4 regions of the Rhizobium sp. N122 genome follow, and region 3 is predicted to be linked to each of the others. Evidence: predicted binding sites of a transcription regulator. Region 3 holds the regulator's gene; each other region holds the start of a gene.

Region 1 (7,578 bases), on a different contig from region 3:
CTCCGAAGCAACGCCGGCGCTCCACAGCAGGCCGACTTCTGTGCCGGAAAAGCCGAGATGATGCCAATAGATCGACGAAAACGCGTTGAGCACCGCGTGGCTCGACTGCTGGATGGCGACACCGATCAAGAGCAGCAGCAAATGCGGCTCGCGCAGCCCGCCGCCGGTGGCAGCCGGAATGTTGATCGGCTGGCCGCGCCGGCGTGTCGGCCCGATGCGCGGGCAGAAGATCGCCACGACAACGGTCGTGGCAAAGCCGAACACCATGACATCAAGCACCAACCCGCCGCCCCACCGGCTGATCAGCTGACCGCCGACCAGTGTCGAGACGATGAAGGCAATCGAACCCCAGACGCGCATCGATCCGTAATCGAGCCCCCAGCGGCGCACGCCCGAGATGACGATCGATTCGACGACGGGCACATAGGGCGCGAAGGTGGCGCCCTGCAGCGCATAAACGATCGCCACCGGCCAGAAACTCGTCGTCCAGAACAGCGCGATCGCCGTCAGCAGCGACAGGCCGCCCGACCAGAGCAGCACGTCGGCGCGCTCCTTCAGACGGTCGGCGATCATCGCGACGACAGGCGCCACCAGCACGCGAACCACCATCGGTATGGCGAGGATGATGCCGATCTCATGGTCGCTGAAGCTGTGGGTCGCGAGCCAGACGGGAAAGAACGGCAGGACGATGCCGTTGACGAGCAGCGGCGCGCAATAGGAAAGCGCGCTGAGCAGCCGGAAGCGTGGCGGCGCTCCCTCACTCGGGGACTGTTGGGCGGGAATCATTGGTGGACCTGAAGGAAATTGGTCGTTGTCCTAACACACCACCCTGGAGGCGCCTATTGCGAGAAATAGCCCTACTGAAACGTTTTAGAAAATAAATACAGCCTGTCGCCCGACGGTAACGGGTAAGTCGGTGGAGCGCGGGCGCGGGCCCGGCGATGCCGATATCAGGCTGCCTGCGGGGCCAGTTCGCCTTCATCGCGCATTTCAATGGCGGCAAGCGCCGGCACGCTGCTGGCGAGCGCCCGCCAGGTGATCAGTTCGAAGGTGCCATCCTCATGCTCGGCGACTGCCGTGCAGCTTTCCACCCAATCGCCCGTATTGATGTAGCGGATGCCGTCCATGTCCTGGATGATGGCATGATGGATGTGTCCGCAGATCACGCCGTCGGCGCCGCTTTTGCGCGCTTCCTCCGCCACGACGCGCTCGAACTCGCCGATGAAGTTGACGGCATGTTTGACCTGCAGCTTTGCCCAGGCCGAGAACGACCAGTATGGCATGCCGAGGCGGCGGCGCACGGCCGCCAGCAGGAGGTTGATGCGGATTGCCGTGTCGTAGGCCCAGTCGCCGAGATAGGCGAGCAGCCGGGCATTGCGGACGACGACGTCGAATTCGTCGCCATGCAGGATCAGATATTTTTTGCCGTCGGCGCCGTCATGCATCATGCGGTCGACGACCTCGATGCCGCCGAAATGCATGCCCGGGAAGTCGCGCAGGAATTCGTCGTGATTGCCGGGGATATAAACGACGCGCGTGCCCTTGCGCGCCTTGCGCAGCAGCTTCTGGACGACGTCGTTGCAGACCTGCGGCCAGTACCAGCTGCGCTTCAGGCGCCAGCCGTCGACGATGTCGCCGACCAGAACGATCGTATCGGCCTCGTGGTGGCGCAGGAAATCTAGGAGGAAATCAGCCTTCGCGGCCTTCGAGCCGAGATGGACATCGGAAATGAAGAGCGTGCGGAAATGTCTGGGTTCCATCATGTCTATCACGAGCGTCGCTCATGCCCCATCTTTCATCTCACCTTCCAAAACCAGACTCGTGTTTCAGGAAGATGACAGGTTGCGGAAAAGCCGGCGCGGTGGCGATGTTGCCCTCTCCATCGGGCACGTTCATGATGACGGCGATTCCAGATCCGACACTGCGGGATGGCTGATGCGCCTCTTTCTCGTTCGCCACGGCGAATCTCTCGGCAACCTCAACGAACAGGCCTATCGCCAATTCGGCGATCACAACGTGCCGCTGACTGAGTGGGGCCATCGCCAGGCGGTTGAAGCCGGCGGGGCCATCGCCTCCTATCTGAAGGCATTGCAGCGCGCCGATTTCGGCAAGCTGCAGATCTGGTACTCGCCATTCCTCAGGACACGGCAGAGCAAGGATGCGTTGCTCACAGCCCTGCCGGAAAGTGCCGTCGGCGAGATCCGGGAGGATTACCTGCTGCGCGAGCAGGATTTCGGCCTCTTCACCGAAATCTATGACCATGCCGAACAGAAGCAGAAGTTTCCCGAGGAATTCGAAAAATGGGCAAGGCTGCGCAGCAACAGCGGCAAATTCTACGCCCGGCCGCCGGATGGCGAGAGCCGGGCGGATGTGGCCCAGCGGGTGCGTCTCTTCCTGCAGACCGTCATGCGCGACGCTGAGAATAGCGACCACAACGTCGTCATCGTCGGCCATGGCGTCACCAACCGGGCGGTCGAAATGAATTTTCTGCACCGCCCCGTCGAATGGTTCGAACGCTCCGACAATCCCGGCAATGCCGATATCACACTGATCGAGGGGACGCGCTCGCAAGGATACCAATCGATCCTGCTGCACCAGGCCGCCGACCGGCAGCCGGGACAGGAAGGTGAGTTGCGCGATGCCTATGGCGCCGATGTGACGATCACGCCCAAGGCCGGTGGATAGGTTTCTGGCGGGTTACGCAAGGCAACCCGCCAACTCCTCATTTCAGGTCCTTCGTCACCTCGGGCGAATCCTCACCTCGGGTGACGCATCACTATGTCGGTGACGTCACCGTTGCCGGGTCGTCCTGCCCGGCCGGGACGTCCTCGGTCACGGTCTCCGGCCGCTTCGTCCGCAGCAGGCGCAGTACGAAGACGAAGAAGACGGGGACGAAGAAGATCGCCAGCACCGTCGCCGAGATCATGCCGCCGAGCACGCCGGTGCCGATCGCATTCTGGCTGGCGGCACTTGGCCCGGTGGCAATCGCCAGGGGCACCACGCCCAGGGTGAAGGCGAGCGAGGTCATGATGATCGGCCGGAAGCGCAGGCGAGCGCCTTCGATCGCGGCATCCATCAGCGATTTCCCTTCGGCGAAGCCATCCTTGGCGAATTCGACGATCAGGATGGCGTTCTTCGCCGACAGGCCGATGATCGCGATCAGGCCGACCTTGAAGTAGATGTCGTTCGACATGTCGCGGCTCATCACCGCCAGTACGCAGCCGATCACCCCAAGCGGCACGACCAGCATCACCGACAGCGGGATCGACCAGCTCTCGTAAAGCCCCGACAAAAGCAGGAAGACGAAAAGAATGCTGAGGCCGAACAGGAACGGCGCCTGCGATCCCGATCTGAGCTCCTCCAGCGACTGGCCGGTCCATTCGAAGCCGAAGCCATCGGGAAGTTCCGAAGCCAGCCGTTCCATTTCGGCGATCGCCGCGCCCGATGAATATCCCGGCGCCGGAGCGCCCGAAATGCGAACGGCGGGATAGCCGTTATAACCGACGATCTGTGCCGGCCCCTTCTGCCACTCAGCGACCGCGAAGGATGAGAGCGGCACCATGCCGCCGCTCGCATTGCGGACGTTGAGCTTCATCAGGTCTTCGGCCTGAAGCCTGCTCTTGTCTTGCGCCTGCACGATGACGCGCTGCATGCGGCCGGAATTCGGGAAGTCGTTGACATAACTCGAGCCGAGATTGGCGGTGATCGTGCTGTTGATGTCGGCGAAGGCGACGCCGAAGGTGTTGGCCTTTTCGCGGTCGATGACGAGCACCAGCTGAGCCGAATCCGGCATGCCTTCCGGCCGGATGCCGGCGATGATCGGATTCTGCGATGCCTTGCCGACGAGCAGTCCCGCCGCCTCGGTCAGCGCCGCCTGTCCCTTTGCGCCGCGATCCTGCAGGCGGAAGGTGAAGCCGTTGGTCGTGCCGAAGCCTTCGATCGGCGGCGGCGACAGCGCGAAGGATGTCGCATCCTTCAATGCAAACAGCTGCATATTGACCCGGTTGGAGATTTCCTGCACCGAATTGCCTGCACCGCGCTCGGCCCAGTCCTTGAGCGTGACGAACACCAGGGCGGCATTCGGCCCCTGGCCGGAAAAGCTGAAGCCCTGGATCGCGACGACGTTCTCAACCGCCGGCTCCTGCTTGAAGATCGCCTCAATGCTTTCGAGCGAGGCGACCGTGCGGTTGCGGCTCGCCTCCGGCGGCCCCTGCACGTCGACGATCAGGAAGCCCTGGTCCTCATCCGGCACGAAGCTGCTCGGCAGATTGACGAAGAGATAGCCGAGGCCGACGACGACCGCGAGATAGACGACCATGACCCGCCAGGAGCGCTTGGCCAGTCCCTCGACGGTGCGGGCATATCGGCCGGTCAGCCGGTCGAACTTGCGGTTGAACCAGCCGGCGATGCCCTTCTTCTCGTGATGGCCCTTTATCGGCTTCAGGAAAGTGGCGCAGAGCGCCGGCGTCAGCGACAGCGCCAGGAAGGCCGAAAACAGGATGGAAACGACCATGGTCAGGCTGAACTGGCGGTAAATAATGCCGGTCGAACCGGGGAAGAATGCCATCGGCACGAAGACGCAGGACAGTACCAGCGTGATGCCGAGGATCGCGCCGGTAATCTGCCGCATCGCCTTCTTGGTCGCCTCCTTCGGCGACAGCCCTTCCACCGCCATCAGCCGCTCGACGTTTTCGACCACGACGATGGCGTCGTCGACCAGAATGCCGATGGCAAGCACCATCGCGAACATCGTCAGCACGTTGATCGAGAAACCGGCGGCAAACATCACCGCCAGCGTCCCGAGCAGCGCGACGGGCACGACGAGCGTTGGAATGATGGTGTAGCGGAAGCTCTGCAGGAAGATGAGCATGACGATGAAGACGAGCGCGACGGCTTCTGCAAGCGTATGCGCCACCTTCTCGATCGATGCGGAGACGAACGGGCTGGTGTCGTAGGGAACGGAATATTCGACACCCGCCGGGAAGAAGCGCGACAGCTCCTCCATCTTCGCCTTGACGAGGTTGGACGTGTTGACGGCATTGCCCGTCGACGACAGCTGGATGGCGATGGCAGCGCTCGGCTGCCCGTTCAGCCGGGTGGAGAAACTGTAGCTCTCGCTGCCCTCTTCGATCCGCGCGACATCGCGCAGCCGGACGTTCGATCCGTCGGCATTGGCGCGCAGCACGATGTCGCCGAATTCCTTGCTGTCGGTCAGCTGACCCTTGACCAGCACCGTCGCCGTCAGGTCCTGCGAGATCGGATTGGGTGCGGCGCCGATCTGGCCGGCCGCCACCTGGGCATTCTGCGCCGAGATCGCCGCACTGATATCGGATGTGGTGAGGTTCAGGCCGACCATCTTGTCGGGATCGATCCAGATGCGCATTGCCCGCTGCGAGGCAAACAGCTGTGCGCGGCCGACGCCGTTAAGACGGCGCAGCTCGCCGATGACGTTTCTGTTGAGGTAGTCGCCGAGCGCCACCTCGTCGGTCTTCCCATCCGTAGAGGTCAGCGAGATGAACATCAGGAAGCCTGATGACGCCTCCTCGACCGTGATGCCCTGATCCTTGACCGACTGCGGCAGCCGCGGTTCGACGCGGCGGATGGCATTCTGAACGTCGACGGAGGCCTGATCGATGTCGGTGCCCGCCGCAAACGTCGCGGTGATCGTCATCGCGCCCGAGGTATCGGAGGTCGATTCAAAATAGGAAAGATGCTCGACCCCGTTCAGCTCTTCCTCAATCTGGCGGGTGACGCCCTGATAGATGTCCTGCGGCGATGCGCCGGGATAGCTGGTGGTGATGCTGAGCTGCGGCGGCGCGACCTTCGGATATTGCGCGACCGGCAGGAACGGCAGCGCGATCAGGCCTGCGATCGAGATGAAGATCGCAAAGACCCATGCAAGGATCGGGCGATCGATAAAGAAACGTGCCATCGATCTTACTCCGGCTTCCTGGCGTCACCGGAGGCGACTTCGCCGCTACGCCACTCCTCAGGCGCGACCTTGGCGCCAGGTTGCAGTTTCTGCACGCCGTCGACGACCAGGCGTTCGCCCGCGGACAGGCCGCTTTCGACCACCCATTCATTGCCAGAGGATTGACCGAGTTCGACATCGCGCGGCTGCGCCACGTCTCCCTCCTCGACGACATAGACCTGCGCCTTGCCATCGGCCGCGCGGATGACGGCGCGCTGCGGGATGAGGATTGCCTTCTCGCGGACGGCCTGCTCGATGCGGACCCTGACGTAAAGACCCGGCAGCAGATCGCCCTTGGGATTGGGGAATTCGGCGCGCAGGGTCACCTGGCCCGTCGTCGCATCGACCCTGGCGCTACGGAAAAGCAGCTTTCCGGCTTGGCCGTAGACCGTGCCGTCGTCGAAGACCAGCTTGATGTCGGCTTTGCCTGCTTCCGTCGAGGCGAGGCTGCCGTTTTCGACCGCCCGCTTCAGCGCCAGCAACGCGCCTGAGGACTGCGTGAAGTCGGCATAGACGGGGTCGATCTGCTGGATCATCGCCAGCGCATCGCCGGCATCGGCCGTCACCAGCGCGCCTTCCGTCACCAGCGCACCGCCGATGATGCCTGATATCGGTGCCCGCACTTCGGTATAGCCGAGATTGATCTTCGCTTCGTCAAGTGCGGCCTGCGCCAGCGCGACATCGGCATCGGCCTGGGCAACGGCGACCGCCGCCGTATCATATTCGACCCCGCTTGCGACATCGCGGTCACGCAGCGATTTCTGCCGCTCCAGCTGCTGGCGGGCATTCAACTGCGTGGCCTTGGCACGCTCGAGGCTTGCTTCGGCGCTTGCGACGCGGACCCGAAATAGGGCGGGATCGATCCGATAGAGCACATCGCCCTGCTGAACGAGACTGCCCTGCTCGAAGACCCGTTCCTGCAGGATGCCTGAAACCCTGGCTCGCACCTCCGAAACCCGCGTCGCAGCAATCCGCCCGGGCAATTCGCTGACAACGGGAACCGGACGCGCATTCAGCGTCAGCACGCTGACGGCGGCCGGCGGCATCGCGCCGCCTTCCTGAGCGTAAGCCGGCAAGCCGACGGCGAGGAACAGCGCCAGCGTTAGCGCATAACGCAATGATTTCGTATGAAAAAACATGTTCGTAAGCCTTCCTGACGGTCCCACTGAGGTCCAAAAAAGCACAGCCCGCCGACATGACGTTCGGCGGGCCTCCTGGACCGACAGATAGTCGATCTTTTTTCGCTTTGCAAGATACCTACCGGTTGGTATGATAGCAACATCACTTTTCGCGGCGCCATAGCCCGGTGATCCCGGGAGTGATACTGATCCCCTCCGGTCTCCTCCTCGCGAATCTCATCTCGAACCCAGGTCATGCATTGGTAGATAGCCCCCGCAACAGAAAGAAACAGCCGGATGTGGTGCGGCAGGCTCTCCTCGATTGCGCCACCAGGCTGGCGCTGGAGCACGGTCTGGCCGCCGTCAGCCTCCAGGCGGTCGCCACCGCCGCCGGCGTCACCAAGGGCGGCCTGTTTCATCATTTCCCGAATAAACAGGCTTTGGTGGAGGCCGTCTTCGACGGCATGATGGAAAGCTTCGACCGCGAAA
Region 2 (7,578 bases), on a different contig from region 3:
AAGCAGGCCGAGCGCGGCATGACCCTGCTGCTCGTCACCCACGACGTCTCGCTGGCAAACCGCTGCTCGCGCCAGATTCGCGTCCGTTCCGGCAGGATCGAAGGCGACAGCACCGCCCGCCGCAGCGAGGCGGCCATCGCATGAGCATCATCACACCGCGCGTTTCGCTCGCTTTTCGCCTGGCGCTGCGCGAGCTGCGCGGCGGCATTGCCGGCTTCTACATCTTCCTCGCCTGCATCGCGCTCGGCACCGGGGCGATTGCCGCCGTTAATTCCGTCTCCCAGTCGATCACCGATACGATCGCCTCGCAGGGGCAGGAACTTCTGGCCGGCGACGTCCGCTTCGAACTCAACAACCGCGAAGCCACACCTGAGGAAATGCGGTTCCTCGAAGGCCTGGGCACCGTTTCGGTGTCGACGGGACTGCGCTCGATGGCCCGCAAGCCTGACGGTTCCGATCAGGCGCTGGTCGAGGTCAAGGCCGTCGACGACGCCTACCCGCTCTTCGGCAGCTTCAAAGCCGAGCCGGACTATCCGCTCGCAGCCCTGCTTTCGGGCCAGGGCGGCACCTATGGCGCCGTCGCAGCACCCCTCCTTCTCGATCGGCTCGGGCGGGCGGTCGGCGACGAATTGCTGCTCGGCAATGTCAAGCTCAGCATCACCGGCACTGTCAAAACCGAGCCGGATGCACTGTCGGAAGGTTTCGGCTTTGCGCCGCGCCTGCTCGTCAGCCGCCGGGCGCTCGAAGCCTCCGGGCTGATCCAGACGGGAAGCCTGGTCGAACATGCCTATAAGATCCGGCTGGAAGACAAGGGCGCGATGACGGGCATCCAGGCCCGCGCCGCCAAGGAATTCCCTTCCGCCGGCTGGGCTGTCCGCACCAGCGACCGCGCCGCGCCCTCGCTCACCGAAAACATCACCCGCTTCTCGCAGTTCCTGACGCTGGTCGGCCTCACCGCGCTGATCGTCGGCGGCGTCGGCGTCGCCAATGCCGTGCGCGCCTTCCTCGATTCCAAGCGTACCACCATCGCCACCTTCAAATGCCTGGGTGCGCCGGCCCAGCTCGTCGTCCTGATCTATCTCTTCCAGATCGCCATCATCGCCCTTGGCGGCATCATGATCGGCCTTGTCATCGGCGCCCTGTCGCCGATCTTCGCCGCCCAGTTCCTGGCACAGTTCCTGCCGGTCTCCACCGCGCCGGCGCTCTATCCCGGCGCCCTGCTGCTTGCCACGCTGTTCGGCATCCTGACGACGCTCGCCTTCGCCATCCTGCCGCTCGGTCATGCCCGCGAAGTGCCGGCAACCGCACTCTTCCGCGAGCAGGGCTTCGAAGCCCGCCACCTGCCGTCCTGGCCCTATATTCTGCTGGCCGCCCTGTTCATGGCCGGCCTTGCCGGCATTGCCATCCTCACCGCCTATGACCGCTTCATCGCCGTCGTCTTTGTCGGCGCGATCGTCTTTGCCTTCGTCGTGCTGCGCCTCGTCGCAGCCGCGATCGCCTGGCTTGCGCGCCGCAGCCCGCGCGTCAACTCGCCGGCACTGCGGCTGGCGATCGGCAACATCCACCGCCCCGGCGCGCTGACACCCTCGGTCGTGCTGTCGCTCGGCCTCGGCCTGGCCTTGCTGGTGACGCTGACCCTGATCGACGGCAACCTGCGCCAGCAGCTGACCGGCCGCATGAACGAGGGCGCGCCGAACTTCTTCTTCGTCGATATCCAGAGCGCCGAGGTCGGTGCTTTCCGCGATCTCGTCCAGGCGCAGGCGCCGAAGGGCAAGCTCATGGAGGTGCCGATGCTGCGCGGCCGCATCGTCGCCTTCAACGGCGAAGACGTCACCAAGATGAACGTGCCGGCCGCCGGCCGCTGGGTGCTGAACGGCGACCGCGGCATCACCTATGCCGACACCCTGCCGGAAAATGCCGCTCTGACCGAAGGCAGCTGGTGGGACAAGGATTACAGCGGCGAGCCGCTCGTCTCCTTCTCCTCGGAAGAGGCCCATGAACTCGGCCTGAAGATCGGCGACAAGGTCACGGTCAACGTGCTCGGCCGCGACATCACCGCCAAGATCGCCAATCTGCGCCGCGTCCAGTGGGAATCGCTGTCGATCAACTTCGTCATGGTCTTCTCGCCGAACACTTTTCGCGGCGCGCCGCACGCGTGGCTGGCGACGCTCACCGATCCTTCCTCGACGCCGGCCGAAGATGCGGCGATCCTGAAATCCGTCACCAACACCTATCCGACGATCACCAGCGTCCGCGTCAAGGACGCCATCGACATCGTCAACCAGCTGGTGGCGCAGCTTGCGACCGCGATCCGCGCCGCCGCCTCCGTCGCCCTCATCGCCTCGATCCTCGTCCTGGCCGGGGCGCTTGCCGCCGGAAACCGGGCGCGCACCCACGATGCGGTGGTGCTGAAGACGCTCGGCGCCACCCGCGCCATGCTGATCCGCGCCTTCAGCTACGAATATCTGATCCTGGGGCTGGCGACCGCGATCTTCGCGCTCGCCGCCGGCGGCCTTGCCGCCTGGTTCATCGTCGCCCGCATCATGCGCCTGCCCTCGACCTTCCTGCCCGATGTGGCGGGGCTGACACTCGTCACCGCCCTCGTCCTGACGGTCGGCATCGGCCTGATCGGCACCTGGCGCATCCTCGGCCAGAAGGCGGCGCCCGTTCTGCGCGAGCTTTGACCGGGCAGCGGCAGCCAAACCCTTCACCTTACGGCGATTTAACCGGCCGGGCCGTTGCAACCCTCTTGTTTGCGGTGAACGAAAGCCTCATATTGTCGGCAGGCATGCTGGAGCTCCGCAGCGGCGCCCGGGTCGAAAACCCGACACCGTATCTCCATCGGAGCTTTTAAGAGGAAACTATGGCTGACCTTCGTAACTATCAAAGCCGCGCGCAGACCGGCGAGATGATTGATCAAGGCCTGCGCGCTTATATGCTCAAGGTTTACAACCTGATGGCGCTGGGTCTGGCGATCACCGGTGTGGCCGCATATCTCGGATTCAACTTCGCTGTTCAGGACGGACAACTCACCCAGTTCGGCGTGCTGCTGTTCCAGTCGCCCTTGCGCTGGGTCGTGATCCTCGCGCCTCTCGCGGCTGTCTTCTTCCTGAGCTTCCGTATCAACAGCATGAGCGTGGCCGCCGCACAGACGACCTTCTGGGTCTATGCCGGACTGGTCGGCCTGTCGCTCTCGTCGATCTTCCTGGTCTACACCGGCCAGAGCGTCGTGCAGACCTTCTTCGTCACCGCCGCCTCTTTCGGCGCGCTGTCGCTTTACGGCTACACGACGAAACGTGATCTGTCGGCGATGGGCTCGTTCCTGGTCATGGGTCTTTTCGGCCTGATCATCGCTATGATCGTCAACGCCTTCCTGGCTTCGTCGGCCATGCAGTTCGCGATCTCGGTGATCGGCGTTCTGATCTTCGCAGGCCTCACCGCCTACGACACGCAACGGATCAAGGAGCTGTACCTGGAAGCCGATGACGTCACTGTTGCCGGCCGCAAGGCGATCATGGGCGCGCTGACGCTCTATCTCGACTTCATCAACCTCTTCATGTTCCTGCTGCAGTTCATGGGCAACCGCAAATAAGCAGGCGGACAGAGATCGAAAAGGCGGCTTCGGCCGCCTTTTTTGTTGCGTTGATTTTGCCGGGATGGTTTTAGAGGAGCCCTGCCTTCCTGCTGGACCAGCCGCCAATGTCATTCCTCCTGCGCGATGCGTTGCAAGCCGATATTCCCGCCATCACCGGTATCTACCGGGAATCCGTGCTGAACGGCACGTCGAGCTACGAGATCACGCCGCCGTCCGAGGCCGAGATGGCGCAGCGTTTTTCGGCAATCGTCGGCCAGCAATACCCCTATATCGCCGCAGCCGGTGCGGATGGGATTTTGCTCGGTTATGCCTATGCCTCGGCCTTTCGCGTCCGCCCGGCCTATCGCTGGATGGTCGAGGATTCGATCTATCTGGCGCCCGAAGCCCGCGGCCGCGGCATCGGCAAAGCATTGATGGCCGAGCTGATCGAGCGCTGCACCAATCTCGGTTTTCGTCAGATGATCGCCGTCATCGGCGGCGCCAGCCCCGCCTCGATCGCGCTTCATCTCAAGACGGGCTTCGTGGAGGTCGGCCTGATGCGGGGCGCCGGCTACAAACACGGCCGCTGGCTAGATACGATGCTCATGCAGCGCGTCCTCGGCGAGGGCATGACGACCGATCCGGATCCCTCCGCCTATCCCGGCACGCTGTTTGCCGGCTGATGGATGTGCCCGGAAGCGTGAAGCGGTTCCGGGATAACGACATGCAGAAAAAGGCCTCCTACTTGTCGACGAGCTTCAGCGCCTTGTCGAACACCTTCAGCACCTGGTTCAGCTCGTGACCGCGCTTCAGGATCGTGCCGTGGACATTAATCACGGAATAGGCGCCCTGCTTGGCGGCGAGCTTGGGATTTTTCTCGATGCGGAAGAGCGGCATTTCACCGGAGCGTTTGAAAACGGAGAACACCGCCTTGTCCTTCAGGTGATCGATGGCGTAGTCGCGCCATTCGCCGTCACCGACCATACGACCGTAGATCCACAGGATGGCATCCAGTTCGCGCCGATGAAAGGTCACCGGAAGCGGGTCCTTGCTCTGCTTGTATTCCCTGAGATCGACGACGACTGAGGAACTATTGTCGACGGAACGGCTTTCGCCGTGTCGCAAATCCGGCTGTTCTGTCATTCAGTCTCCAAGGCCTCTGCATGTGACAGGAGAGTGACAGTGTGCCCGAGCCGCCGCAAATTGCAAGAGCGCCGGCCGTCACATTCGGCCGCACCACCGCGCGCGCATCAGCGCGCATGGACGCTGGAGCACTTTGAATCGGCGCATCGTCCGATGCGCGTGACAGCGCTGTCGCTTTCTCGGCAGCGCCGCATTTCAGTCAAAACAGCGCCTCATTTGCAGGGGATTTATGAATCCCGGTTTGGCGCCAGCGCGCCAAAGGGCCCGGCGGAGCGTATCGACCTTAACCCCAGCCCCGAATACGTTCAGCCGGGCCGCCCGGTACTTCACCCGCAAACGGATGAAATCTCAGATATTTTTTCCCGCCATCACCACGGTCGCCCCGAGGATCGCCGCCGGATCGCCGTTGTCGTTCGCCGATTGCAGCAGAATCGCACAACCCTCGAGCTGCGGCCGCTGCAGCACACTGGCCGGCAGCGTCAGACTGGTCGCCTTGCCGTCCCACATGCCGACCGTCTCGACATTGGTGACGCTGTGCAGATAGGAGAGCTTCTTGCCGCTGTTCTCGCCTTTTTCGACCTCGATGGTCTTTTCCTTGTCGAAATAGACCATCACGACATTGGCTTTGCCCTGTCCCGCGCCGATCTTGATTTCCAGCTCGTCGCCGCGCATCGACGCGCTGATGGGAACCGTCAGCCCGTTGCCTTCGCCGCTATAGGTGTCGATCTTGTTGTTGATGCCGCTGAGATCGGCGCCGGCCAGATGGCCGCGCCCGTTGACGATCGCCTGCGGCGTATAGACGTTGCTGCGGCCCATAGTCCTGGCATAGCCGTATTGCCGCTCGGTGTTTTCCTTGGAGCTCAGCGTATCGGCCCAGCCGAGGTAGTTCCAGTAATCGACATGATAGGCGAGCGCGATGACATCGCCCTGGCTCACCAGCTTGCGGAAAGCCGCGTCAGCCGGCGGGCAGGAAGAGCAGCCCTGTGCCGTGAAGAGTTCGACGACACCTTTCGGCGTGCCGTCTTCGGCCTGCAGTGGGCCTGAGAGAACAACGCCGGCGATCAGCGGAATCAAAAAACGGGGGGACATTCACCTGCACCTCTTTTTCAGCGCCGACGGCGTGTTCCAACCGGAGGCCCTGACATATGAACGTACGAATAATCCTTCCGGGTCCAAACGAAAAGTCACGAACGGGTGAGACGCAGCGCAACCGGAACCCGCAGAAAACAAATCATTGTGAGCCCCCTCAAATACCGCCGCCGCAAAGAAAAGCCGCCGGAAACTCCTCTCCGGCGGCCATTATCATACGAGGCTATTAACAATCAGGCAGCCAAATCGCGCAGAACCGTCTGCAGGATGCCGCCATTGTTGAGGTAGACCACCTCGTCGAGCGTATCGACGCGCGACAGCAACGGAACTTCCTTCACGGTGCCGTCGCCATAGGTGATTTTGGCGATCTTCTTCTCACGCGGCTTGATCTTGTCGAGACCCTCGATGGTGACGAGTTCGTCGCCCTTGAGGCCGAGGCTCTGCCAGGTCGTGCCCTCTTCGAAGACGAAGGGGATGACGCCCATGCCGACCAGGTTCGAGCGATGGATGCGCTCGAAGGACTGGGCGATCACGGCCTTGACGCCAAGCAGGTTGGTGCCCTTGGCCGCCCAGTCGCGCGAGGAGCCGTTGCCGTATTCGACACCGGCGAAGATGACGAGCGGCACGCCTTCGGCCTTGTACTGCATCGCGCCGTCGTAGATCGACGTCTCTTCCTTCGACGGGTAGTGGATGGTGTAACCACCTTCCTTGCCGTTCGGGCCGAGCATGTGGTTGCGGATGCGGATATTGGCGAAGGTACCGCGCATCATCACTTCATGGTTACCGCGGCGCGTGCCGTACTGGTTGAAGTCGGCAACCGCGACCTCATGGCCGATGAGGTAAGCACCGGCCGGCGATGCCGCCTTGATCGAACCGGCCGGCGAAATGTGGTCGGTGGTGATCTTGTCGCCGAACAGGCCGAGGACGCGGGCGCCCTTGATGTCGGACACGCCGGTGCCCTTCTTGCCCATGCCGACGAAGTAAGGCGGGTTCTGGACATAGGTCGAATCGTCGTCCCAGGCATAGGTCTGGCCCGGCGGAACCTGAACGGCCTGCCAGTTGACGTCGCCCTTGAAGACGTCGGCATACTTGCTTTCGTAAAGTTCGCGGGTGACGTATTTCTGGATGAACTCCTGCACCTCGTGCGAAGTCGGCCAGATGTCCTTGAGATAGACCGGATTGCCGTTCTGGTCCTCGCCGATCGGCTCCTTGGTCAGATCCTTCTGCACCGTGCCGGCGAGCGCATAGGCGACGACGAGCGGCGGCGAAGCCAGGTAATTCGCCTGCACGTCGGGCGAAATGCGGCCTTCGAAGTTACGGTTGCCGGAGAGCACGCCGGATACGATCAGGCCCTTGTCGTTGATCGTCTTCGAGATCGGCGCCGGCAGCGGGCCGGAATTGCCGATGCAGGTGGTGCAGCCGAAGCCGACCAGATTGAAGCCGAGCTTGTCGAGATCGGCCTGCAGGCCCGACTTGGCGAGATATTCGCCGACGACCTGCGATCCCGGCGCCAGCGAGGTCTTGACCCACGGCTTGGTCTTCAGGCCCTTGGCAACGGCGTTGCGGGCAAGCAGGCCGGCAGCGATCAGCACCGACGGGTTGGAGGTGTTGGTGCAGGAGGTGATGGCGGCAATCGCCACGTCGCCATGGCCGAGATCGAAATCCGTGCCTTCGACGGCATAGCGGTTGTTGAGCTGGCCGGGCTTCTTGTAGTCGGCATCCATCGAGCCGGCGAAACCGGAAGCGATGTTTTCGAGCGCGATGCGGCCTTC
Region 3 (7,578 bases):
CCAATGCGGGAGATTTCTAATGAACACCTTCAAGCTCACCGTTGCCGCGCTCGCTGCAACCGCCGCTTTCGCTGGCGCTGCCGTCGCCCGCGACCAGATTCAGGTTGCTGGTTCGTCCACCGTCCTGCCTTACGCAAAGATCGTTGCCGAGTCCTTCGGCGAAACCTTCACCAACTTCAAGACGCCGGTCGTCGAATCTGGCGGCACGGGCGCTGGTCTGAAGGAATTCTGCAAGGGCGTCGGCGAAGACACCATCGACATTGCCAACGCTTCGCGTCCGATCAACAAGAACGAAGCCGAAGCCTGCAAGGCTGCCGGCGTGACCGACATTCAGGAAGTCAAGATCGGTTATGACGGCATCGTCTTCGCAACCGACTCGTCCAACCCGGATGTCGCCTACGTTCCCGCCGACATCTACAAGGCCCTCGCAGCCCAGGTCGTGGTCGACGGCAAGCTCGTCGCCAACCCCTACAAGAAGTGGTCGGACGTCAACCCGAAGCTTCCGGCTGTTGATATCGCCGCCTATATCCCGGGCGAAAAGCACGGCACCCGCGAAGTCTTCGAACAGAACGTTCTGGCTGCCGGCTGCAAGGCTTCAGGCGCAACCGACGTCATCGCCAAGGAAATCTCCGACAAGGCCGCTCAGACGAAGGCCTGCGTCGCAGTCCGTAAGGACGGCGCTGCTGTCGACATCGACGGCGACTATCCGGAAACGCTCGCCCGCATCGCCGCCAACAAGACCGGCGTCGGCGTATTCGGCCTCTCCTTCTATGAAAACAACGCCGACAAGCTCAAGGTTGCCAGCATGAGCGGTATCGTTCCGTCGACGGAAACGATCGCCAACGGCACCTATCCGGTTTCCCGCCCGCTGTTCTTCTACGTCAAGAAGGCACATCTCGGCGCCGTTCCCGGCCTGAAGGAATACGTCAACTTCTTCGTATCCGACCAGATGATCGGCCCCGACAGCCCGCTCGTCGAATACGGCCTGGTTGCCGCTCCCGATGCCGAGCGCGACGCGATCCGCAAGGACGTCGAAGCCGGCAAGTCCATGTAATGACTTTGCCGGCGCGGCAAGCCCGCGCCGGCATTGCCTTGCCCCTTCGCGCCGGCGTTTTCGGTGTGGCAGGGTTGAATTCATTCCGCATGATTGGAAGCTGAAGGCAGACCGATGAGGCTGCCGGGCTTTGGGGCTACGGGCCTGGGGACGTAACGAATGAGCACATCCATCATACTTTTGTGCCTTGTGGTGATCGGTGCCGCCGCCTATCTGGTCGCGCGCAGCCGAGCCACAGCACTTGCCGGAGGCAAATCCTCCGCATTGCATTCCCGGCCGGCCTATTACGGCGCCTATGCGGCGATCTGGGCCGTTCTTCCCGCCCTCATCGTGCTTTGCGTCTGGCTCTCCGTCAGCCCCGGCATCATCCAGTCCTCGGTTCGCAGCCACTTCCCTGACGACGTCAAGGCGCAGGCCGCCGTCGAGCAGGATCTCGGTTACTCGATGGTGGCGACGGTCGCCCGCGGCCTGACGATGCTGACCGCGGATGAAACCGCAGCGATCGGCACCGATCCGGCGGCACTCCAGGCCAAGCTCAGCGAAAAGGGCGTGCCGCTGGCCGGCCAGCCGCTGCCTTACATGCTCGGCGCCGCCAAGACGCTCAACGCCATGAGCATGACCAGCCGCCTCGCCATGACCGCGGTGGTCTTCATTCTCGCCGTTGCCGGCGCCTTCTATGCGTTGCGCGCCATCGCCCCCCGCTTCCGCGCCCGCAACCGGGTCGAGCGCGTCATGCTCTGGGGCCTGCTGCTCGCCTCGTCGATCGCCATCCTGACGACGATCGGCATCGTGCTGTCCATGCTGTCGGAAGCGGCGCGCTTCTTTGCCGCCGTTCCCGCCGCCGACTTCTTCTTCGGCACCGTCTGGGATCCGCGTTTTGCCGGCGCCGGCAGCTCGTCCTTCGGCCAGTTCGGCCTGATCCCGCTGCTGCTCGGCACGCTTTATATCGGCCTGGTCGCCATGCTGCTCGCCGTGCCGGTCGGCCTTTTCGCCGCCATCTACATGGCCGAATACGCCTCGCCGAAGCTGCGCGGGATCGCCAAGCCGCTGCTCGAAGTGCTCGCCGGCATTCCGACGATCGTCTACGGCTTCTTCGCGCTCGTCACCGTCGGCCCGTTCCTGCGCGATTTCTCTGCTCAGATCAGCGGCCTGCTCTCCGGCAGCTACATCAACTTCATCCAGGCGCAGAGCGTTCTGACCGCCGGCATCGTCATGGGCATCATGCTGATCCCCTACGTCTCCTCGCTGTCGGACGATATCATCACCGCCGTGCCGCGGGCGCTGCGTGACGGTTCGCTCGGTCTTGGCGCCACACGCTCCGAAACCATCAAGAAGGTTGTTCTGCCGGCAGCACTTCCCGGCATCGTCGGCGCGCTGCTGATGACCGCCTCGCGCGCCATCGGCGAAACCATGATCGTCGTGCTGGCCGCCGGTGTCGCCGCCCGCATCCAGATCAACCCCTTCGAGCCGATGACGACGGTGACCGTCAAGATCGTCAATCAGCTGACGGGTGACCTCGAGTTCACCTCGCCGCAGACGTTGGTTGCCTTTGCTCTTGGCATCACGCTGTTCTGCATCACGCTTTGCCTCAACATCTATGCGCTCTACATCGTGCGCAAATACCGGGAGCAGTACGAATGACGGATATTGTTTCTCCCACAACAGGCGTCACCATCTCCAAGGCGCCGGCGCGCCGCGATATCGGCATCAAGCGCCGCTACGCCGCCGAGCGCCGGTTCCAGGCCTATGGCATCGCGGCCATCGCCTTCGGCCTCGTCTTCCTGTTCATCCTGCTGTGGACCGTGATCGGCAAAGGCTACACCGCCTTTCAGCAGACGGCGATCACCCTGCCGATCGAATTTTCCGAGAAGACGATCGACCCCAGCAACAAGCGTGCGACCGACCCTTCGGTGCTGATCGCCGCCAACTATCCGGTTCTGCTGCGCGATGCGATCGTCAAGCAGCTGAATATCAACGCCTCGAGCAAGCCTGACGTGCGCGATGCATCCGCCATGCTTTCCAAGGGGGCGCCGATTCAACTGCGCGACATAGTCGTCGCCGACCCGTCGATCATCGGCAAGACGGTCAATGTCACCGTGCTCGCCGACGCCAATGTCGACAGTGCCAACAAGGGCCAGATCGACCTTTCGGTCGATGAGAAGAACCGGAAGGTCAACGACAAGCAGGTTGGCTGGATGAACGAGCTGAAGGCGAGCGGCGCTCTGCACAAGCAGTTCAACACCGGCCTCTTCGTCAACGGCAACTCCAGCCGCCCGGAGGCCGCGGGCCTTGGCGTCGCCCTCATCGGCTCGCTCTACCTGATGCTGATCGTGCTGGTGCTCGCTCTGCCGATCGGCGTTGCCGCCTCGATCTATCTCGAGGAGTTTGCGCCGAAGAACCGGTTGACGGATCTGATCGAGGTCAACATCAACAATCTCGCCGCGGTTCCCTCGATCGTCTATGGTCTGCTCGGCCTTTCCGTCTTCATCAACTTCGTCGGCCTGCCGCGTTCGGCGTCGCTGGTCGGCGGCCTGGTGCTGACGCTGATGACCCTGCCGACGATCATCATCGCGACGCGCGCGGCCTTGCGCGCCGTGCCGCCGTCGATCCGCGCCGCAGCGCTCGGCCTCGGCGCGTCGAAGATGCAGATGGTGTTCCACCATGTTCTGCCGCTCGCCATGCCCGGCATCCTCACCGGCACGATCATCGGCCTGGCGCACGCGCTCGGCGAAACCGCGCCGCTGCTCCTGATCGGCATGGTCGCCTTCGTCGCCAACGCGCCGACGACACCGCTCGATCCCTCGACGGCCCTGCCCGTGCAGGTCTATATGTGGGCAAACGAGGCCGAGCGGGCCTTCGTCGAGCGTACTTCGGGTGCCATCATCGTCCTGCTCCTGTTCCTGATCGTCATGAACATGGGCGCCATTCTCTTGCGTCGTCGCTTCGAGCGCCGCTGGTAAACGGAGTTACAAGATCATGAACATGTTGACGGAAGCTGCAGTTGAAAAGGCGCTGGATCAGAAGATGAGCAACGTCCCGTATAAGATGATCGGCCAGGATGTCTCGGTTTACTACGGCGAAAAGCGCGCGCTTTTCGATGTGAACCTGAACATTCGCGAAAACACCGTAACCGCGCTGATCGGCCCGTCGGGCTGCGGCAAGTCGACCTTTCTGCGGAGCCTCAACCGCATGAACGACACGATCGACGGCTGCCGCGTCGCCGGCAAGATCACGCTGGACGGCGACGATATCTATGATCCCGATATCGATGTCGTCGAACTGCGCGCCCGCGTCGGCATGGTCTTCCAGAAGCCGAACCCGTTCCCGAAGACAATCTACGAAAACGTCTCCTACGGCCCGCGCATCCATGGCCTCGCCAAGTCGAAGGCCGATCTCGACCAGATCGTCGAGACCAGCCTGCAGCGCGCCGGCCTCTGGAACGAGGTCAAGGACCGCGTGCATGAATCCGGCACCGGCCTCTCCGGCGGTCAGCAGCAGCGCCTCTGCATTGCCCGTGCCGTCGCCGTCAGCCCCGAAGTCATCCTGATGGACGAGCCCTGCTCGGCGCTCGACCCGATCGCCACCGCCAAGGTCGAGGAGCTGATCCACGAACTGCGCGAAAACTACACGATCGTCATCGTCACCCACTCCATGCAGCAGGCCGCGCGCGTCTCGCAGCGCACCGCCATGTTCCACCTCGGCAATCTGGTCGAGGAGAACGACACCGACAAGATGTTCACCAATCCCGACGATCCGCGCACCCAGGACTATATCATGGGCCGCTTCGGCTGATTTTGGCGTCACCAAGCCTTCCCGTTATTCGAGGACAAAGCCCCATGGCATCGACACATATTTATTCTGCCTATGATGATGATCTGAAGTTCCTGTCCCGGCGGATTTCCGAAATGGGCGGCCTGGCCGAGCAGATGGTCGCCGAGTCCGTCCGGGCGCTGGTCAACGGTGATACCGCGCTGGCCCAGAAGGTCATTTCCGACGACGTGATCCTCGATCACGCCGAGCGCGAGATCGGCGACAAGGCGATCGTCACCATCGCCCGCCGCCAGCCGATGGCCGCCGACCTGCGCGAAATCATGGGGTCGATCCGCATCGCCGCCGATCTCGAACGCGTCGGCGACCTCGGAAAGAACACCGCCAAGCGCGTCATCGCCGTGCAGAGCACCGGCGTTCCCCGCAAGCTGGCCCGCGGCCTCGAGCATCTGTCCGAGCTGGCGCTCGTCCAGCTCAAGGAAGTGCTCGACGTCTACACGACACGCGCCGCCGACAAGGCGAGCGCGATCCGCGAGCGCGACAACGAGATCGACGCGATGTACACCTCGCTGTTCCGCGAGCTCCTGACCTACATGATGGAAGATCCGCGCAACATCACCAGCTGCACGCATCTTCTCTTCTGCGCCAAGAATATCGAGCGCATCGGCGACCACGCCACCAACATCGCCGAAACGATCTATTACATGGCAACCGGCGCACAGCCGGAAGGCGACCGTCCGAAGGACGACAGCGCCAACACCGTCGGCGCGGTCACCGAATAACCGCCTGAACCAGACGATTGCGTGCGCGCCCATGTGGGGCGCGCAAAGAGGTCGCAGCCATTTTTTGTGAATTTGCGCAGGATGCATTGCTTAAATCACCCCCGGTTTAAGGATCATGCGCGAGGAGACCGACACGCATGATCCCGAGAGTTGCAGTTGTGGAAGACGAGGAAGCCCTGAGCGTGCTTCTCCGTTACAATCTCGAAGCTGAGGGCTTCGAGGTCGATACCATCCTTCGAGGCGACGAGGCCGAAATCAGGCTTCAGGAGCGCACGCCCGACCTTCTCATCCTCGACTGGATGCTGCCCGGCGTCTCCGGCATCGAGCTTTGCCGGCGCCTGCGCATGCGCCCGGAAACCGAGCGGCTGCCGATCATCATGCTGACGGCGCGCGGCGAAGAGAGCGAACGTGTCCGCGGGCTTTCCACCGGCGCCGACGATTATGTCGTCAAGCCCTTCTCGACCCCGGAACTCGTTGCTCGCGTCAAGGCGATGCTGCGCCGCGCCCGTCCGGAGGTTCTCTCCACCGTGCTGAAATGCGGCGATATCGAGCTCGACCGCGAAACCCACCGCGTCCACCGCAAGAGCCGCGAAGTCCGCCTCGGCCCCACCGAATTCCGCCTGTTGGAATTCCTGATGTCGTCGCCCGGCCGGGTCTTCTCGCGCTCGCAGCTCCTCGACGGCGTCTGGGGCCATGACATCTATGTCGACGAACGCACCGTCGACGTCCATGTCGGCCGCCTGCGCAAGGCGCTGAACTTCTCCAACATGCAAGACGTCATCCGCACCGTCCGCGGCGCCGGCTATTCGATGGAAGCCTGAGCCGCCATCCTGCCGCCGTCCGGGCGAGGGAGCCGCGTAACGCAAAACGCGGCCGATAGATCACCGCACGCTGCGGTTCCTGCCGCGGGCGTTCCCCCACCCTCCGTCGTCCTCGGGCTTGACCCGAGGACCCATGCGGGTGGGCACTTCGTTTCTGTTGAACTGACAAGGCGACCGCGGCCGACAAATTCAAGCGCAGCGCTTGCGGCATGGATACTCGGGTCAAGCCCGAGTATGACGGAGGGTGAGGGAGCACGAGCAGCAAGAAGCGAGAGGTCTGGAGCAATTCCAACAAAATGGGCGAACGGTTTTGCGTGGAAAGCGCGGAAACAAATGGCGGCAATTCCAATAACCGCTACGCTTACGGTTCTTGCCGCATAGGTTCCCCCATCCTCCGTCGTCCTCGGGCTTGACCCGAGGACCCACCGCCACAAGCACTTCGGCTCGATGTGGTTACCGCCAACGCCATGGCCGCAAGCACTGCTTTCGCATCACCACAGCGTCAGATAGAGATCATCCCACCCGGGGTTCATCGCCTCGACCAGATCGACCTTCCATTGCCGGTACCAGCGTTTCAACGACTTCTCCCGCTGGATCGCGGTGCCGATATCCCAATGCTCCTCGTACCAGACGAGACGGGTGCATCCGTATTTCCACGCAAAGCCCGGCGTCAGCCCTTCGCGATGCTCATAGATGCGGCGCTCCAGATCGGATGTCACGCCGATATAGAGCGTACCGTTTTTCTGGTTGGTGATGATGTAGACATAGCCCGCCATCCGCGCAGAGTGCTGGGCATGGATGCTCGGGTCAAGCCCGAGCAGGACGGAGGGTGGGGAGGTGGGATGGGCAAGAAGCGAGACGTTCGGAGGGTTCCAGCGAAACGGAGCAAACGGATTGGGAAAATTGCGTAAAGCGAAAAGCGCCAATTCCAGCAGAACCACTACGCTCATGGTTCCTGCCGCAAAGGGCTCCCCCACTCTCCGTCGTCCTCGGGCTTGACCCGAGGATCCATGGCCGAGAGCGCTGCATTCGCGCTCACACTGACAAAGGCGGCCGTAGCCGAGCAAATTCAAGCGAAGTGCGTGCGGCATGGATACTCGGGTCAAGCCCCATATGCGCTAACTTAGCTGTCTATGTGCGATGGATCGTCGCC
Region 4 (7,578 bases), on a different contig from region 3:
GGCTCGTCGGCGAGCACCATTTTCGGGTTCTGCATTAGTGCGCGGGCGATCGCCACGCGCTGCTGCTGGCCGCCGGAAAGCGTGCCGGCCGGCTGCAGCGCCGTCTGTTCGATGCCGAGGCGTTCGAGGGCTGCGATGGCGTATACACGTTCTTCGCGGGTGAAGATGTTGAGCAGGCTGAGAAGCGTCGAGCGGTGGTTGAGGCGGCCGAGCATGACATTGGTGAGAACATCGAGGCGCGGCACCAGGTTGAACTGCTGGAAGATCATTGCGCAGTCGCGTTGCCAGTTGCGCAGCGCCCCGCCGCGAAGCCCGGAAACCTCGACGCCGGCGAAATGAATGGTGCCGGAGCTCGGCTCCTGCAGCCGGTTGATCATCCGCAACAGCGTCGACTTGCCGGCGCCGGAACGGCCGATGATGCCGACCATCTGGCCCTGCGGGATGGCGAGCGTGACGGAATCGACGGCGAGCTTTTTTCCGAAACGGCGTGTGACATTCTTGAGCTCGAACATCATGCTCTTCCCTTGCGATCCAGGCCTTTGGTCAGGATCGCATTAGTCCCGCTTGATGAACCTCGCGTGTCATATTTGTGTAGTTCGTGTCACAATTCTCCGCGCCTATATCGGAGGTTTAGCCACCATATCTCGCTAGAAAATCTTCCGCGCTCAGGTTGCGAAAATCCTGCAACGCCTGGCGCAAAAGGTCATGGTCCCAGTCCCACCAGGCAAGCCTGTCCATGCGCTCGCCGACCGCTTTCGAAAAGCGCTCGCGGATCAATTTAGCCGGCACCCCGCCGACGATCGAGTAGGCCGCGACATTCTTCGAGACGACAGCGCCGGCGCCGATCACCGCGCCGTTGCCGACGCTGATGCCCGGCAGGATCGTCGCCCCATGGCCGATCCAGACGTCGTGGCCGATCGTAACCCGGTTTGCGCGCCGCCAGGCGAAGAAGTCTTCCTCCATGTCGCCGTCCGGCCAGTAGTCGGCGGCGCGATAGGTGAAATGATGCAGTGTCGCCCGCCAGGTCGGATGGTTGGTGGCGTTGATGCGCACGGCGGCGGCAATATTGACGAACTTGCCGATCGTCGCGCACCAGATGGAGCCGTCCTGCATGATGTAGGAATAGTCGCCGAAGGTGGCTTCGCTGATGCGGCAGCGTTCGGAAACCTCCGTATAGCGCCCGAAGCTGGACTCGCTGACGGAGGCTGTCTCGTGGATATAGGGCTCGATACCCAGCTTGCGGCTCATGCGGCGATCTTTCCGGGAGAGAAGAGCTGGACGTCGAGAATGCGGTCGGCGACCGCCTCGCGTACTTCTTCGTCGTGGAAGATGCCGAGAAGGGCGACGCCCGCCTTCTTCTTCTCCTCGATCATGCCGACGACGACGGCACGGTTCCTGGCGTCGAGCGAGGCGGTGGGTTCGTCGAGGAGCAGGATTCTGTGCTCGGTGATGAAGCCACGGGCGATGTTGACGCGTTGCTGTTCGCCGCCGGAGAAGGTGGCGGGCGGAAGCTGCCAGAGCGCTTCCGGCAGGTTGAGCCGGGCAAGCAGGGCGCCGGCCTTCTCCCGTGCCGCGACGGCGTCTTCGCCGCGCGCCACCAGCGGTTCGGCGACCACGTCGATTGCCGCCACGCGCGGCACGGTGCGCAGGAACTGGCTGACGTAACCGAGCGTATGGCGCCGGACGTGGAGCACGGTGCGCGGGTCGGCGGCGGCGAGATCGACGATGCGCCCGTCGTGGCGGATGAGGATCTGGCCGGTATCAACGGCGTAATTGCCGTAGATCATCTTCAGCAGCGAACTCTTGCCGACGCCCGATGGGCCGCCGAGCACGACGCATTCGCCTGATGCGACCGAGAAGGCGACATTGGAAACGACGGGCAGCCGGATGCCGTCACGCAGATGCATGGTGAAGCTTTTCGAGACTTCGGAAACGACGAGGGGCGTTGGCATGATGTCTTCTTTCCTGGTTTGCACCGATTGCTCAGACCTGCAGGATCGAGGAGACGAGCAGCTGCGTGTAGGGTTCGCGCGGATCGTCGAGCACCCGGTCGGTAAGCCCGTGTTCGATGACGTAGCCGTCCTTCATCACCATCATCCGGTGCGAGAGCAGGCGGGCGACGGCGAGATCGTGGGTGACGACGATCGCCGAGAGGCCGAGGTCGTTGACGAGGCCGCGCACCAGATCGAGCAGGCGCGCCTGCACCGAGACGTCGAGGCCGCCTGTGGGTTCGTCCATGAAGACCAGGCGCGGGCCGGTGACGAGGTTGCGGGCGATCTGCAGGCGCTGGCGCATGCCGCCGGAAAAGGCGCGCGGCTGGTCGTCGATGCGGTCGGCGTCGATCTCGACCCGTTCCAGCCAGTCGATCGCCGAGGCGCGGATCTTGCCGTAGTGCCGGTCGCCGATTGCCATCAGCCTTTCGCCGACATTGGCGCCGGCCGACACCGCCATGCGCAGGCCGTCGGCCGGGTTCTGGTGCACGAAGCCCCAATCGGTGCGCATCAGGAAGCGCCGCTCGGCCTCGTTCATCCGGTAGAGATCGCGGTAGCTGCCGTCGCGCATGCGGTATTCGACGCTGCCGGTGCTTGGCAGCAGCCGGGTGGAGAGGCAGTTCATCAGCGTCGTCTTGCCGGAACCGGACTCACCGACGATGGCCAGCACTTCGCCCGGCCAGAGATCGAAGGAAACGTCGCGGCAGCCGATGCGGTTGCCGTAGAATTTCGAAACGTCGTGGACTTTGAGAAGCGGGATATCGCTCATTCTGCAGCCTCCCGGGCGAGCATTTCGCCGGCATGCCCCTGCGCGCGGCGGTCTTCGCAATGATCGGTGTCGGAGCAGACGAACATGCGCCTGCCCTTGTCGTCGAGAACCACTTCGTCGAGATAGACATCTTCAGCGCCGCAAAGGGCGCAGGGCTTGTCGAAGCGCTGGATGTCGAAGGGATAATCCTCAAAATCCAGGCTGACGACGTCGGTATAGGGCGGAACCGCATAGATGCGCTTCTCGCGGCCGGCGCCGAAGAGCTGCAGCGCCTCCGACATGTGCATCTTCGGATTGTCGAATTTCGGCGTCGGCGACGGGTCCATCACGTAGCGGCCGTGGACCTTCACCGGATAGGCGTAGGTCCTGGAGATCCGGCCGTTATGGGTGATATCCTCGTAGAGCTTCACATGCATGAGGCCGTATTCCTCGAGCGCATGCATCTTGCGCGTCTCGGTCTCGCGCGGCTCGAGGAAGCGCAGCGGCTCGGGGATCGGCACCTGGTAGACGAGTACCTGACCGGCCTTGAGTTTTTCCTCGGGGATGCGGTGGCGCGTCTGGATGATCGTCGCCTCGCCGGTATGCGTCGTCACCGCGACATTGGCGACCTTCTGGAAGAAAGCGCGGATGGAAACGGCATTGGTCGTGTCGTCGGCGCCCTGGTCGATGACCTTCAGCACGTCGTCGGGCCCGATGATCGAGGCCGTCACCTGCACGCCGCCGGTACCCCAGCCGTAGGGCATCGGCATTTCGCGCGAGGCGAAGGGCACCTGATAGCCGGGAATGGCGATCGCCTTCAGGATGGCGCGGCGGATCATCCGCTTGGTCTGTTCGTCGAGATAGGCGAAGTTGTAGCTGGCCAGATCGCTCATTCGGCGGCTTCCTTCATGTCTTCGCCGGCGTTGCGGGCGGCTTCGAATTCGCGGCGCATGCGGCGAACGAGATCGAGTTCGGCCTGGAAGTCCACATAATGCGGAAGCTTCAGGTGCTCGACGAAGCCGGTCGCCTGGACATTGTCGGAATGGGAGATAACGAATTCCTCGTCCTGGGCCGGCGCGGTGATGTCCTCGCCGAGCTCTTCAGCCCGCAATGCGCGATCGACCAGCGACATCGCCATCGCCTTGCGCTCGCTCTGGCCGAAAACCAGGCCGTAGCCGCGGGTGAATTGGGGCGGCGCCTTGGCGGACCCCTTGAACTGGTTGACCATCTGGCATTCGGTGACCTGGATCGTGCCGAGCGAGACGGCGAAACCGAGTTCGGGCACGTCGAATTCCACCTCGACCTCGCCGATGCGGATTTCACCGGTGAAGGGATGGTTGCGGCCGTAGCCGCGCTGGGTGGAATAACCGAGCGCCAGCAGGAAGCCTTCGTCGCCGCGAGCGAGCGCCTGCAGGCGCAGATCGCGGGTCATCGGGAATTCCATCGGCTCGCGGGTCAGGTCGCCGATCTGGTGATCTTCGGGCATGTCGCCGTCAGCCTCGATCAGGCCTTCCTCGCCGAGGATCTCGGAGACGCGCATGACGCGGCCGGCCTCGGCGGCGCGCTGGGCGGGCGCCTCGACCGCCTCGTCTGAAAGCAGGGAGGGATCGAGCAGACGGTGCGTATAGTCGAAGGTAGGCCCGAGAAGCTGGCCGCCCGGCAGATCCTTGTAGGTCGCCGAGATGCGTCGTTCGATCGTCATATCAGCCGTGTCGAGCGGCCTGGAATAGCCGAAACGCGGCAGCGTCGTGCGGTAGGCGCGCAGAAGGAAGATCGCCTCGATCATGTCGCCGCGCGCTTGGCGCACCGCGAGTGCGGCGAGCGTGCGGTCGAAAAGCGAGGCTTCGGCCATCACCCGGTCGACGGCGAGGGCCAGCTGCGCCACGATCTGGTCGATGCCGATCGCCGGCAGCGAACGGTCGCCGCGGCGGCGGTCGGCCAGCAGGCGGTGGGCATTGGCGATGGCGGCCTCGCCACCTTTGACGGCAACATACATGAGCTCAGATCTCCGTTGCTGTGATCTTGGTGGTGCGCGGCAGGCAGAGAAAACGCCCGCCCGATGTCAGCACGATGTCGATGCCGCGCGGGAAGAGCGCGCGGTTCTCGATCCAGAGCCGCAGGAAAGTCTCCGGCAGGCCGACAGGCGCAATTTCCGTCACACTCTGAATACCGGGACCCATCAGCGCCAGCCTGCGCCCACCTTCGAGTTCGGAAAGTTCGATCACGAGCGTCGTCGAACGGTCGGGATATTCCTGCGTGCCTGAGGCGAAGAGGCTGAAGGGACAAAGCGCGGTGCCCGCTTCCGTGAAGGCGAAGCGCGCCTCGGCCTTCTCCGTGGTCAGCGGCGCGCCGGTGTGGAAACCGAGCCACTCCGGCACGGCCGATTTCGCCAACCCCTGGGAAAGCCAGACCGGCGTGTCGTGGTCGCAAAGTGCGAGCGCGATCGCGCCCGCGGCAACGCCGAGCGGCAGAGGCGGCGCAGCCTCGGGCTGGACGGTCTGGATCGTGCCGGGGCGGGCCATGCCGTCCATCAGCATCTTGAAAACGCTCTGGGCGTGGAAGACCGGGTCGGCAAAACCGCCGGTGAGAGCTTCTGTCTTCAGGCCCATCAGTTGTCTCCCCTGACCATGGTGAAGAAGTCGACGCGGGTCGCCGCCGTCTCCTCCGCCTTGCGGCGTTCCGCAGCGGCGATCCGCTCAGTGATCGGTAAAAGCAGCGCCCGTTCGACGAAATCCTTGGTCGCCTCCTCCTGCCAGAGTGCGTCGAAGATCGCCGCAAGCCGGGCCTTCTCACGGTCGGTGCCGAGCGCCTGGGCATGTCCGACAGAGCCGGAGTCGAGCCGGACCGTGGCCCGGGTCACCGTCACTTCGCCGAGGTTGAAGGGGGCGCCGCCACCGCCGATGCGGCCGCGCACCATCACCAGCCCGGTCTGCGGCCCGCGCACCGGATGCGTTGCGGGCTTTTCCGGCAAGGCATCCCAGACTGCCTGGAGTTCGCTGCGTTCCGCGCGCGCCAGCAGATCGGCGGCGCGTTTGCGCCCGGATGCCGTCTGTGACGCAGCGTCTGTCCTGTCCGCCGATATCATCGCCACTTCCTCTTAAATGTCTATTGATATAGACAACCATACAAGCTATACCTACGCTTAAATCGATGTCGTGACAAGCGTGTGACATCGGGCACGGGAATGGGGGCGGAATGGCGGGATTGAAGCAGGTGCAAAGGCAGACCGGCGTGGCACTCTGGCGCCAGATTGCCGACCGGATTCGTGAGGCGATCGGCAATGGAGCCTATGACGAAACCGGAATGGTGCCGCCGGAAACGGTCCTGGCGCTGCAATTCGGCGTCAACCGGCACACGGTGCGCAGCGCCCTGGCGGCCTTGGCGCAGGAGGGGATCGTCCGCGCGGTACAAGGTCGCGGCACGCTGATCGAGCGCAAGGAGCGGCTGAATTTCCCGATCACCCGGCGCACCCGCTTCACGTCAGGCATCGGCGACCAGGCGCGCGAGATGCGCAGCCTACTGCTCGATGAGGTGCAGGAGGAAGCAAGCGCCGAGGTCGCCCGGTGGCTGGGTCTGAAGCAGGGAGAGCAGGTGATCCGGCTGGAAACATTGCGTCAGGCGGACAAGCGGCCGGTGTCAAAAGCGACGAGCTGGTTTCCCGCCCAGCGCTTCGCCGGGATTGGTGAAGCCTATCGCAAGCACGAGTCGATCACCAAGGCCTTTGCCGAGCTTGGCCTGCCGGACTATGTCCGTGCGACGACCGAAGTGACGGCCGCCCATGCGAATACGGCCGATCTGGCCGATCTGGAGCTGACGCCCGGCGCGATCCTGCTGATCGCCAAGGCGATGAACACCGATCTTGACGGTGTGCCGGTGCAATATTCGATCAGCCGCTTTGCGGCCGACCGAGTGCAGTTCACGATTGAGAACTGAGGGCGGCCTTCCCTGTCGGAACAGGGAAGGCAAATTGCATTCAGTGCGCGCCGGACATGTCGCCGAGGACTTCCTTCGACGCCACGGTCGAATCCGCCTTCAGCGTGTAGACCATCGGAACGCCGGTCGCGAGATTGAGGGCCAGCACGCCTTCCTTGGTCAGCTTGTCGAGCACCATGACCAGCGAGCGCAGCGAATTGCCGTGTGCGGCGACCAGCACTTTCTCGCCCCGAAGCACGCGCGGCAGGATCTCGGTAAGGTAATAGGGCCAGACGCGGGCGCCGGTATCGCGCAGGCTTTCGCCGCCGGGCGGCGGAACGTCGTAGGAACGGCGCCAGATGTGCACTTGTTCCTCGCCCCATTTGGCGCGGGCATCGTCCTTGTTGAGGCCGGAGAGGTCGCCGTAATCGCGCTCGTTCAACGCCTGGTCGCGGATCGTCGGGAGATCGGGCTGACCGACCTTGTCGAGGATGAGCTTCAGCGTGTGCTGCGCACGCACCAGCACCGAGGTATAGGCGACGTCGAATTTGATCCCGTATTCTGCGAGTGCGGCGCCGCCGGCATTGGCTTCCTCGATGCCGAGCGCCGTCAGATCGGGATCCTTCCAGCCGGTGAAGAGATTCTTCAGGTTCCAGTCACTCTGGCCGTGGCGAACGAGGACGAGGGTTCCGCTCATGAATATGCCTCCGATATGTCGTTATTGGGAAGAAAGCCCGAGCACGTCGAGCATGGAATAGAGACCCGGCTTCTCGTGGCGCGCCCAGAGTGCGGCCTTGATGGCGCCGCGCGCAAAGATCGAGCGGTCGGCAGCGCTGTGCGACAGGGTGACGATCTCGCCTTCGCCGGCGAAAAGCACGGAATGCTCGCCGATGACGGAGCCGCCGCGCAGGGTCGCAAAGCCGATCG

The links. Region 3 encodes PhoB, which activates phosphate uptake and scavenging genes when phosphate is short. Its sites were predicted from a motif close to TGTCATNNANCTGTCAT; they were not measured.
Region 1: ATY75_RS17655 (UDP-2,3-diacylglucosamine diphosphatase) is a predicted target of PhoB. The motif match lies at 1,824-1,840, and genes of this name have one in related genera.
Region 2: ATY75_RS04490 (DUF2794 domain-containing protein) is a predicted target of PhoB. The motif match lies at 4,740-4,756, and genes of this name have one in related genera.
Region 4: phnF (phosphonate metabolism transcriptional regulator PhnF) is a predicted target of PhoB. The motif match lies at 5,895-5,911, and genes of this name have one in related genera.

The regions. Positions count from the first base shown of each region.
Region 1 is NZ_LOKU01000023.1:168,910-176,487, reverse strand. It holds gene ATY75_RS17660 (MFS transporter) at 1-786, opposite strand, end outside; gene ATY75_RS17655 (UDP-2,3-diacylglucosamine diphosphatase) at 951-1,763, opposite strand; gene ATY75_RS17650 (phosphoglycerate mutase family protein) at 1,936-2,685, shown strand; gene ATY75_RS17645 (efflux RND transporter permease subunit) at 2,777-5,932, opposite strand; gene ATY75_RS17640 (efflux RND transporter periplasmic adaptor subunit) at 5,938-7,110, opposite strand; gene ATY75_RS17635 (TetR/AcrR family transcriptional regulator) at 7,350-7,578, shown strand, end outside.
Region 2 is NZ_LOKU01000004.1:117,665-125,242, forward strand. It holds gene ATY75_RS04470 (ABC transporter ATP-binding protein) at 1-144, shown strand, start outside; gene ATY75_RS04475 (ABC transporter permease) at 141-2,684, shown strand; gene ATY75_RS04480 (Bax inhibitor-1/YccA family protein) at 2,864-3,592, shown strand; gene ATY75_RS04485 (GNAT family N-acetyltransferase) at 3,700-4,257, shown strand; gene ATY75_RS04490 (DUF2794 domain-containing protein) at 4,316-4,717, opposite strand; gene ATY75_RS04495 (thioredoxin family protein) at 5,066-5,806, opposite strand; gene acnA (aconitate hydratase AcnA) at 6,040-7,578, opposite strand, start outside.
Region 3 is NZ_LOKU01000041.1:82-7,659, reverse strand. It holds gene ATY75_RS24270 (substrate-binding domain-containing protein) at 20-1,054, shown strand; gene pstC (phosphate ABC transporter permease subunit PstC) at 1,214-2,695, shown strand; gene pstA (phosphate ABC transporter permease PstA) at 2,692-4,014, shown strand; gene pstB (phosphate ABC transporter ATP-binding protein PstB) at 4,031-4,846, shown strand; gene phoU (phosphate signaling complex protein PhoU) at 4,891-5,604, shown strand; gene phoB (phosphate regulon transcriptional regulator PhoB) at 5,742-6,425, shown strand; gene ATY75_RS24240 (GIY-YIG nuclease family protein) at 6,917-7,201, opposite strand.
Region 4 is NZ_LOKU01000002.1:55,457-63,034, reverse strand. It holds gene phnC (phosphonate ABC transporter ATP-binding protein) at 1-512, opposite strand, end outside; gene ATY75_RS02150 (DapH/DapD/GlmU-related protein) at 631-1,248, opposite strand; gene phnL (phosphonate C-P lyase system protein PhnL) at 1,245-1,952, opposite strand; gene phnK (phosphonate C-P lyase system protein PhnK) at 1,984-2,760, opposite strand; gene ATY75_RS02135 (alpha-D-ribose 1-methylphosphonate 5-phosphate C-P-lyase PhnJ) at 2,757-3,632, opposite strand; gene ATY75_RS02130 (carbon-phosphorus lyase complex subunit PhnI) at 3,629-4,735, opposite strand; gene phnH (phosphonate C-P lyase system protein PhnH) at 4,740-5,348, opposite strand; gene phnG (phosphonate C-P lyase system protein PhnG) at 5,348-5,824, opposite strand; gene phnF (phosphonate metabolism transcriptional regulator PhnF) at 5,935-6,672, shown strand; gene ATY75_RS02110 (2,3-bisphosphoglycerate-dependent phosphoglycerate mutase) at 6,713-7,348, opposite strand; gene dapB (4-hydroxy-tetrahydrodipicolinate reductase) at 7,370-7,578, opposite strand, start outside.